Regions from separate parts of the Mesorhizobium sp. WSM4935 genome, predicted to be linked through region 3. Evidence: riboswitches for the same ligand, from Rfam matches in the RefSeq annotation. Region 3 holds a riboswitch; each other region holds the start of a gene.
The links. A riboswitch is a leader RNA that binds a small molecule or an ion and turns the genes downstream of it on or off. The one in region 3 is predicted to bind cobalamin.

Region 1 (3,266 bases), on a different contig from region 3:
TATGCCGCTCTATTCGCGCCTCGGCCCCTACCCGCTTACACTGCTCGACAATGCCGCTGTCACCCGCAAGCGCTCCGTCTTTGAATATTGGGCGCATGAGGCGTCGTTCTTGCCTGTCGAGACCTATCCTTTGATGCGCTGGCGCATGCAGCGCGCCGAGCAGGGTGACGAGATGTATCTAGGCCTGGCCAAATGGGGCCGTCAGCGCGAGGCGATGATCGACGAGATATATCGAGAGGTCGTCGATCGCGGTCCGATCGCCGCTTCCGACATCGAGGGCCATAAGGGCAATGGCGGCTGGTGGGGCTGGAGCGAGGCCAAGCACGCTTTCGAATGGCTGTTCTGGGCCGGACGCATCACCACCGCCTACCGGCGCGGCTTCGAACGCTATTACGACCTGCCCGAGCGCGTTTTGCCGCAGGCGGTGCTCGACCTCCCCGTACCGTCGGTCGAGGACGCGCATCGCGAATTGCTGCGCATTTCCGCCCGTGCCCACGGCGTCGCCACCTATGGCGACCTGCGCGACTATTTTCGTCTCGCGCCGGGCGACACGAAGGACCGCATCGAGGAACTGGTCGAAACCGGCGAATTGCTGCCGGTGAAGGTCGAAGGCTGGGACAAGCCTGCCTATCTCCACAAGGACGCCCGTGTTCCGCGCCGGATAGAGGCGCGGGCCCTACTCGCCCCGTTCGATCCCGTGGTTTTCGAACGCACGCGCACCGAAAAGCTGTTCGGCTTCCGCTACCGCATCGAGATCTACACGCCGGCCGAAAAGCGCCAATACGGCTATTACGTGCTGCCCTTCCTGCTTGGCGACCGGATTGTCGCCCGTGTCGATCTGAGGGCTGATCGGCCGGCGAGCGTCCTGCGCGTCAATGCCGCCTATGCCGAAGCAGGCGCGCCGCCCGAAACCGCCGCCCAGCTTTTCGATGAACTGAAGCAGATGCAGGCCTGGCTCGGCCTCGAGGCGATCGAAGTGACGCCCGCCGGCGACCTCGGACCGGCGCTGGCCGACATCGCAGTGTCGTAGCCGCGCGTTGACAGGCGCCTAGCCGTAAGCCTAAATCCGCCGCAGACGGTCTTCTCCCGGCAAAGGGAGGAGCCAAGAGGGAATGCGGTGCGGGTCAAAACCCAAATCCGCGGCTGTCCCCGCAACTGTAAGCGACGAGCCTTGGCCGAAAACCACTGGGATGTTCCCGGGAAGGCGGCATCTGAGGCCACGACCCGCGAGCCAGGAGACCTGCCGTCTGAGACTTTAAGTATCCGAATGCCCGGCGGGTTTTCCGGGCAAGGAGCCTGGTTTTGGATCGCAACGGCAGTTTCCCGGCAAACAGTGCGGACATTTCGTTCGAGCCCGACGCAGTGGCCGGCGTGACCGTCATCGTCTGCTCCTCTTGCCGTGACGAGACCGGCTCGGACGCGCATCCGCGCGCCGGCGCGCTGCTGGCCGAGGGCACGCGCCGGGCGGCTTCCGGCGAAAAGATCAACATCCGCACCGTCGAATGCCTTGGCAACTGCAAGCGCCGGCTAAGCGCAGCGCTGCTGCGCGACGGCTGCTGGAGTTACGTCTTCGGCGATCTGGAGACGACCAGCGGCGCCGATCTCGTCGCCGGCGCAAAGCTCTTCGCTACCTCGACCGACGGCCTGATCCCCTGGCGCGGCCGACCCGATTCCCTCAAGCGCGGCCTGGTTGCCCGCATCCCTCCCCTCGACCTGCTCAAGGACTGACATGAACGCTTCCGTTTCCCGTGTTCCCTGCACCGTCGTCACCGGCTTTCTCGGCGCCGGCAAGACGACGCTGATCCGCAACTTGCTCGAAAACGCCAGGGGCAAGCGGCTGGCGATCATCGTCAACGAGTTCGGCGATGTCGGCATCGACGGCGAGATCCTTAAAGGTTGCGGCGTCGATGCCTGTCCGGAGGAAAACATCGTCGAGCTCGCTAATGGCTGCATCTGCTGCACCGTCGCCGACGACTTCGTCCCTGCCCTTGACCAAATCCTGTCGCGCACGCCGAAGGTCGACCACATCCTGATCGAGACCTCCGGCCTCGCTCTGCCGAAGCCGCTGGTGCAGGCCTTCCAGTGGCCGACGGTAAAGAGCCGCGTCACCGTCGACGGCGTCGTAGCCGTGGTCGACGGCCCGGCATTGGCCGACGGCCGCGTCGTCTCCGACATGGACGCGCTGCAGGCGCAGCGCGCAGCCGACGATTCCCTCGACCATGACGACCCGGTGGAAGAAGTGTTCGAGGACCAGATCGCCTGCGCCGACCTGATCATCTTATCGAAGAGCGATTTGATGGATGCGGCAGGCTCCGAGCGCGCCAATGCCGTCATCGGCGAGCATGTGGCGCGCGCCGTCAAGGTGGTGCCGACCGCGCAGGGCAAGGTCGATCCGTCGGTGCTGCTCGGTCTTGGCCTTGCGGTGGAGGACGACATCGAAAACCGCAAGACCCATCACGACGACGAGCTCGACCATGAGCACGACGATTTCGATTCCTTCGTCATCGACATCCCGTCGGTCGCCAACCCCGATGAACTGGCCAAGCGCGTCGCCCTTGCCGCCGAGCAGGAGAACGTGCTGCGTGTCAAAGGCTTCGTCGAGGTCGGCGGCAAGCCGATGCGGCTTTTGCTGCAAGCGGTCGGCCCGCGCGTCAACCACTATTACGACCGCGCCTGGACAGCCGAGGACGATCGCCGCTCGCGGCTGGTCGTCATCGGCCTCAAGGGGCTGAACCGCCCGGCGATCGAGCGTATTCTCGCGGGCTGATACCAACACGAAAAAGCGATGCATATCCTCACCACGTCATCCGCTTCGCTCGACGATCTCGCCGAGCCGATCGACCTCAGGCAGAAGCCTGCGGATGTCGTGGCGCTGTCCTTCACCGACAGCGATCTCGCCGGCTTGGCCGCCGCCTGGAAGGCCGATGCGGCGCGGCTGCCGTCCATGCGGCTGGCGGCGCTGCGCGACCTTCGCCACCCGATGTCGGTGGACCTATGGATCGACAGCGTTGCCCGTCACGCCAAAGTGGTCCTCGTCCGCATCCTGGGCGGTTATGACTGGTGGCGCTATGGCTGCGACCAGCTCGCCGCGGTCGCACGCGAGCGGCATATCAAGCTGGCGCTGCTGCCGGGCGAAAGCCATGACGAGGACCAGCGCCTGATCGAAGCCTCGACCCTGCCGCGCGCCGAACTCGACGCCCTGCTCGGCTATTTCCGAGAAGGCGGCCCGGCAAACATGTCGGCACTGGTGCAAAGGCTGGCACGGC
Region 2 (3,266 bases), on a different contig from region 3:
CCAATATTCTTTTCGCCGTCGACCAGCTCGTCAAGGGAGCCGTCCGCGCCATCACCGGCCTGATCGGCGGCATCGCCGCCTTCCTGCCCATTCCGGGTTTGAGCGGGCTGGTCAGCTTCATCAACACCGTCATCCGCATCTCGCTGACCTATGTCGACGAGATCATTCTCGGCTACAACATCCGCATCAATTCGAACTCGCCTTTCGAGACGGCGCGGCAAGGCGTCGTGCTCTATGCGCAGAATGGCAAGCACATGGTCAAGAATGCCGTCTGGCTGGCGGTGATCATGTGGGGCGTGTCCTTCGTCATCTTCCTGTTGATGCTGGCGCCCGCCGCCGCGATCCTCTGGGTCATGCCCGGACAATTGGCCGGCTGGGCCTTCGTGCTTGCCATCGTCTTTGCCTGGGCCTTCAAGGCCGCCTTCATCGAGCCTTTTGCAATCGCGTCCTTGATGCAGGTCTATTTTGAGGCGATCGAGGGGCAGGCGCCCAATCCAGAATGGGACCGCCGGCTCGCCGAGGCCTCGTCCAAATTCAGGGAACTGCGCGACAAGGCGCTGGGCTCCTTCGGCGGCTCGCGCTGGGATACGCCCCGGGCTGCTTGATCGGGGCCTGGTCAGAGCTTCGGCGCGCCGCCAAGCCTTGCGATCGCCGATTTCAGCGGCGCCTCGCCTGCGCCGCTGAAAGTCTCGCTCATCACCAGTTCGGGCAGCGGCAGACGCTTGCCCCAACCATGCGCCTCGAGGTCCGGCTTCGGCGCGAATTGCGAGACGCGGCCGACGCACAGATAGGCGATCGGCGTGACATGCTCGGGGATCGACAACAGCCGCTTCAGCGCCTCCGTCTCGATGATGCTCACCCAGCCGACGCCGACACCCTCGGCGCGTGCCGCTAGCCAGAAATTCTGCACCGCGCAGACGGTGCTGTAGAGATCCATCTCCGGATTGTGCCAGCGCCCGAGCGGCGAGTCCTTCGAGCGCTGCCGGTCGCAGGTGATGCAGAGGTTAAGCGCGCTTTCGCAGATGCCTTCAAGCTTCAGCTTGCGGTACAGCGCCTGCCGCTCCGCCTCGATGGCCGGTAGTTCCTGGTGGCGCGCGGCGAGGAACAGGTCGCGCACCTGCCGCCGCCTTGCCATGTCGCGGATGACGATGAAATTCCACGGCTGCATATAGCCCACCGACGGCGCGTGATGCGCGGCGGTGAGCAGGCGCGCCAGCACATGGTCGTCGAGATCGTCAGGGACAAAATGGCTGCGCACGTCACGCCTGGTGAACATAGCCCGGTAGACCGCGTCGCGCGCCAATTGGTCAAAGTCGTCGCCGCTCGCGGCGATCGCTGCTGCCGTCATCGCTTTTCCCCTTGCGACAAGCGGTCACCCGCCTGACCAAGCGGACGACCATGTCTGCCGGGCCGGTCTTCTGGCTCGGGATCGTCCCGCTCCGGCGCCTTCCCGTCTGAGACAGTGGCGTTTGCCGGCGCGGTCCCCCTCACAGCGTTGGGCACGCCACGGAGTTCAACCGTGTTCCCGATTCTCCCGCGTCGCGGGCACCAGGCAGCGGGATGACCTTACCGCGAAGCCCGAGCTGCGCCAATGGCGCCAGCGACACGGGCTGACGCAATTTTCCCCAGCCATTCGGCTTTTCAAACATGGTCATCCACGCCGCGGGTGCCTAGATTATGCGCCATGGCCACCCGTCTCTACACGCACCCGATCTTCCTCGAACACCTCACGCCGCCCGGCCACCCCGAGCGGCCCGACCGCCTGCGCGCCATCGAGCGCGTGCTCGACGACGAGGCGTTTTCGGCGCTCGACCGCGTCGAGGCGCCCGAGGGCGACGAGGCGACGATCCTTTACGCGCACCCCGAGAATTTCGTCGAGCGCGTGCGCGCGGCTATCCCTGAGAGCGGCATCGTCTCGATCGATGCCGACACCAACGCCAGCCCCAAAAGCTGGCAGGCCGTGGTGACGGCGATCGGCGCGGCCAACGCTGCCGTCGACGATGTCTTCGAGGGCCGTGCCGCCAATGTCTTCGTCGCCGCCCGTCCGCCGGGCCATCATGCCGAAAAGACCACGGCGATGGGCTTCTGTCTGTTCAACACGGCGGCCATCGCCGCCCGTTACGCGCAGAAGAAGCACCAGGCCGAGCGCGTCGCCATCGTCGACTGGGACGTCCATCACGGCAACGGCACGCAGGACATCTTCTGGGACGATCCGTCGGTGCTCTACTGCTCGACGCACCAGATGCCGCTTTACCCGGGCACCGGCGCGAAGAGCGAGACCGGCGCCGGTAACATCGTCAACGCGCCGCTCGCGCCGCAGACCGGCAGCGACCTGTTCCGCGACGCCTTCCTGTCGCGCGTGCTGCGGTCTATCGATGCCTTCAGGCCGGACCTGATCATCATTTCCGCCGGCTTCGACGCGCACCACCGCGATCCGCTGGCCGAGATCAACCTGACCGAGGACGATTTCGACTGGGCGACCGGGCAATTGATGGAGCGCGCCGCCCGCCACAGCGCCAACAGGCTCGTCAGCCTGCTGGAAGGCGGCTACGATCTGCAGGGACTGGCATTTTCAGTCGCCGCCCATGTCGGGCGGCTGATGAAGGGATAGAGTATGGCAGTGGAAGGCAATGAGGACGTCAAGGCGATGAGCTTCGAGCAGGCGCTCGACGCGCTGGAGAAGATCGTCGATGATCTGGAACGCGGCGATGTCCCGCTCGACCAGTCGATCCGGATCTACGAGCGCGGCGAGGCGCTGAAGGCGCATTGCGACCGGCTGCTGAAAGCGGCCGAGGACAAGGTCGAGAAGATCAGGCTGTCGCGCGACGGCAGGCCGGTCGGCACGGAGCCGTTGGACGCGGAATAATTTGGGTGGGCAGAGCAAGCAGGTAAGGAGTTCAAGCCATGTGCCGCAACATCAAGACCCTGGCCAATTTCGAACCGCCGGCGACCAATGACGAAGTGCATGACGCAGCGCTGCAGTTCGTGCGCAAGCTGAGCGGCTCGACGAAGCCGTCCAAGCGCAACGAGCACGCTTTTTATCATGCAGTGGAAGCGATCGCGGCCGCTGCGCGCGAATTGATCGACTCGCTCGAAACCAACCAGGAACCGCGCAATCGCGAGGTAGAGGCGGCCAAGGCGAAGGCCAGATCGGCGCTGCGTTTCGCCTGAGGAACCTATATGAGCTTCTTTCCCGGAAACGACCCCGAGCCCGGTGACGCTTTCGCCTGCGATCAGATCGAGCTGATGGTCGTACCGAACGCCAA
Region 3 (3,266 bases):
TGCTGCGGGGCAAGCGGCTGTTGTTGACCTTGCGAATACGCCGCGCGCCGCCGTTGCTTCAGAACCGGATCATGCCATTGGCCTGCAACAAATAGAGGCCCACAAGAACGATGGCTATCAGCGCCACCCAAACGGCTGTCCCGCTCATGCACGATTCCCCGTTGACCGGCAGCCATGAACGCGCACCGCGACTGCGTCCCCGCACTTTGCCCCTGGGGCAGGATCAAACCACGAATTGCTGAGTGACGCGCGGCAGTGCATAGTGACTGCGGTGGCGCTTGGCTATGGACCGGCGAAATTGGCCATGGGCGACAAAGCGGACAATCCGGGGGTCGCGGTGTTCCCGCCGCTGCTCTTTCTCGTGGCGCTAATCGTGATGCTGGCGCTGCGCTATGTCCGACCGCTGGCAATCGGCGGCCGTCCGCTCACCATTGTGCTCGGCATCGTGGTGACCGCACTTGCGATTGCGATCATCGCCTGGGGACGCTCGACCATGTTGCGCGGCGGCACCAATGTGAATCCGACATTGCCGACCACCGCGATCGTCACCAGCGGTCCGTTCGGCTTCACCCGCAATCCGCTCTATGTCGGCCTGATGGGGCTGCTTCTCGGGATCGGCCTGCTGTTTGACACTTGGTGGGCCGTCATCGCCCTCATCGCGAGCTTCCCCATCCTGCACTATGGCGTGGTGCTGCGCGAGGAAGCCTATCTGGAGCGCAAGTTCGGCGAATCCTACCGCTCGTATAGGGCGAGCGTGCGCCGCTATCTTTGAGCGTCAGTCCTTCGGCGCGTTGCTGTAGAGCGCCACGCCGACGCGGTCGTTGCGCCGCCACCGCACCAGTGCGCGATAGGCCGTATCGTCGGCCGGAACCTCGAGCAGGAAGCGTTCCGGGACGTCCATGTCGGCGGCCACGCGCAATTCCGCACCCTGCTCGTGCTGATTCCTAAGCGAGCAGCCGATCCGGACGCCATTGGCAATGATGGTGGCCTCCTTGAGCACGAATTCGCGTACATGAAGACGGCGCTCGATCTCGGGATAATCGGCCATAGGCGACGGTCTCCTCGGGCAAGGCTCTCCTCGCCGCGAGACAGCACCATAGCAGCCAGGCGTTTCCGTTCCGTTAGCGATCGCTGAAATGGCGAAGTTCGTCTTCGCCGGCGGCCGCTCGTCGTCAGGTAAGCGCTTTCCCGGGCTATTTCGCGCCGACGACCATGCCGCTCGCATGCAGCACCCAGCGGCGGCCGTCGCTGCGGAATTCGGTGAGCGACAGCGGCTCGATGTCGATTTTCCAGACCGCGGAGAGCGGCGCGCCCAGCACATGCACCATGACGGCGCGGACCGGCACGGCATGGGTGAGCGCGACGGTGTGGCCGCTTGCGCCGGCCAGGCGCTCCATCAGCGCCGCGACGCGGTGGGCGACCGCGGCAAGCGATTCGCCGCCGTGAGGTGCCGCGTCCGGATCGGAAAGCCAAGCCGCCATCCCTTCCGGATCTTCCGCCTGCACCTCCTCGAAACCTTTGCCGGCCCAGCGCCCGAAATCCTGCTCGGCAAGCAGCGGCTCGACGGTTGCCTCGAGGCGGAGCGCGTCGGCCGTCTGGCGCGCGGCAAGCGCCGGGCTTGTCCAGACGCGATCGGCGCGGCGCAGCGAAGCGGCCAGCGAGCCGGCGCGATCGAGGGCCCGCGGCTCCAGCGCCTCGTCGTTCGGAAACCGGCCCTTGCGCGTGGCCTGCGTCGCGCCGCTTGCGATCATCGTCAGGCGGGCGAGCATCCCAAAACTCCGTGGCCCAGTGAAATTTCGGCCGCGCGAAGCCGCGTTGGCCATTACATGTCGTTGACAGGCGAACGAAGTGCTGACAAGTGTTTTAGCGCTATACGGGATTGGAAGCCGGTGCGAATCCGGCACGGTCGCGCCACTGTGATCGGCACCAGCCGAAAGTCAGGCCTTATTCCGCAGCATTGTTCGATCAACGGGACGCAGTATCCCACGGGAGGTCAATATGTCCGACACCACCTTCGCCCCCAGCTACGGTCCGGTTGCGATTCCGGTTCGCGAGCTTCTGCCCTGGGCCATCTTCGCGGGCCTGACGCTGATGATGGCGATCTATTTCGTCGGTGCGGAAGAAGGCGCCACCTCGCTGATCCGCGGCACGGCGGTGCACGAATTCGTGCATGACGGCCGTCACCTGCTGGGCCTCCCCTGCCACTGAAGCGGTTCAGCATCGCTGAACCCGCTTTCGACAAAGGGTTCTTGAACATGGTTGGAAAACTTTTGCTGCGCGGCATGCTTGTCGGGCTGGTTGCGGGGATTCTGGCATTCGCCTTCGCCCGAGTCTATGGCGAGCCGCAGGTCGACCAGGCGATCGCCTTCGAGGAACAGCAGGCCAAGGCCGCCGGCGAGACGCCGGAACCCGAGATGGTCAGCCGCGCCACGCAAGCCGGCATTGGCCTGGCGACCGGCGTGCTGGTCTATGGCGCTGCCCTCGGCGGACTGTTCTCGCTGGTCTTCGCCTATGCTTATGGCCGCCTGGGCTCGCTCGGTCCGCGCGGCACTTCGGCACTCATCGCGCTGCTCGGCTTCCTTGCCGTGATCGTGGTTCCCAGCCTGAAATACCCCGCGAACCCGCCGGCGGTCGGCAATGCCGAGACCATCGGCTACCGCACCGAGCTGTTCTTCATCATGATCGTGGTCTCGATCGCGGCGATGGTGGCGGCGGTCGGCCTGGCGCAGCGGCTATGGAACCGGCTCGGCGCCTGGAACGCCTCGATCGTCGCGGGCCTCGCTTTCCTCGTCGTCTTCGCGCTGGTGAAGGCGGCCCTGCCGGACATTAACGAAGTGCCGGAGAACTTCTCGGCGACGGTGCTCTGGCAGTTCCGCATCGCCTCGCTCGGCATCCAGCTGGTGCTGTGGACCGTCGTCGGGCTCGGCTTCGGCGCTGTTGCCGAGCGGGTGGTCGCAGTGCGCGACCAGCGCACCCCGACGCGCCGCTACGCCTGAAATCCGATGCGTTGGCCGCCATGGTTTCATGCCCTGGCGGCCAATTTCTTTTTGGCGACTACCCTGCTGGTCATTCTGGCCACATCCGCGCAAGCGCATAACGGGTCCTCGGCCCCGCCTCCCCCGGGCATCCAGATCCCCAGCCTGACCCACGGCCAGATGGCGGTGATCGCGCGCTATCGCGGCGATATCCTGGACCTTGCCCAGCGCCAGACCGCGACCGATCCGACCTTCAGACGGCTCTATAATCACGGCAATCTGCAGTTCACC

Region 1: linked by a shared signal. The riboswitch ahead of P9273_RS06060 (DUF1636 family protein) and the one ahead of P9273_RS17650 (CbtB-domain containing protein) in region 3 are both predicted to bind cobalamin.
Region 2: linked by a shared signal. The riboswitch ahead of bluB (5,6-dimethylbenzimidazole synthase) and the one ahead of P9273_RS17650 (CbtB-domain containing protein) in region 3 are both predicted to bind cobalamin.

The regions. Positions count from the first base shown of each region.
Region 1 is NZ_JARTVR010000002.1:370,755-374,020, forward strand. It holds gene P9273_RS06055 (winged helix-turn-helix domain-containing protein) at 1-1,030, shown strand, start outside; cobalamin riboswitch at 1,060-1,262, shown strand; gene P9273_RS06060 (DUF1636 family protein) at 1,303-1,728, shown strand; gene cobW (cobalamin biosynthesis protein CobW) at 1,730-2,767, shown strand; gene cobN (cobaltochelatase subunit CobN) at 2,786-3,266, shown strand, end outside.
Region 2 is NZ_JARTVR010000005.1:223,058-226,323, reverse strand. It holds gene P9273_RS15685 (hypothetical protein) at 1-605, shown strand, start outside; gene bluB (5,6-dimethylbenzimidazole synthase) at 617-1,348, opposite strand; cobalamin riboswitch at 1,392-1,568, opposite strand; gene P9273_RS15675 (histone deacetylase family protein) at 1,685-2,611, shown strand; gene P9273_RS15670 (exodeoxyribonuclease VII small subunit) at 2,615-2,866, shown strand; gene P9273_RS15665 (DUF2277 domain-containing protein) at 2,905-3,171, shown strand; gene P9273_RS15660 (pirin family protein) at 3,181-3,266, shown strand, end outside.
Region 3 is NZ_JARTVR010000007.1:44,025-47,290, reverse strand. It holds gene P9273_RS17670 (DUF6428 family protein) at 1-27, shown strand, start outside; gene P9273_RS17665 (methyltransferase family protein) at 305-772, shown strand; gene P9273_RS17660 (PilZ domain-containing protein) at 776-1,048, opposite strand; gene P9273_RS17655 (histidine phosphatase family protein) at 1,194-1,769, opposite strand; adenosylcobalamin (AdoCbl) riboswitch at 1,855-1,998, shown strand; gene P9273_RS17650 (CbtB-domain containing protein) at 1,999-2,208, shown strand; gene P9273_RS17645 (CbtA family protein) at 2,256-2,996, shown strand; gene P9273_RS17640 (hypothetical protein) at 3,048-3,266, shown strand, end outside.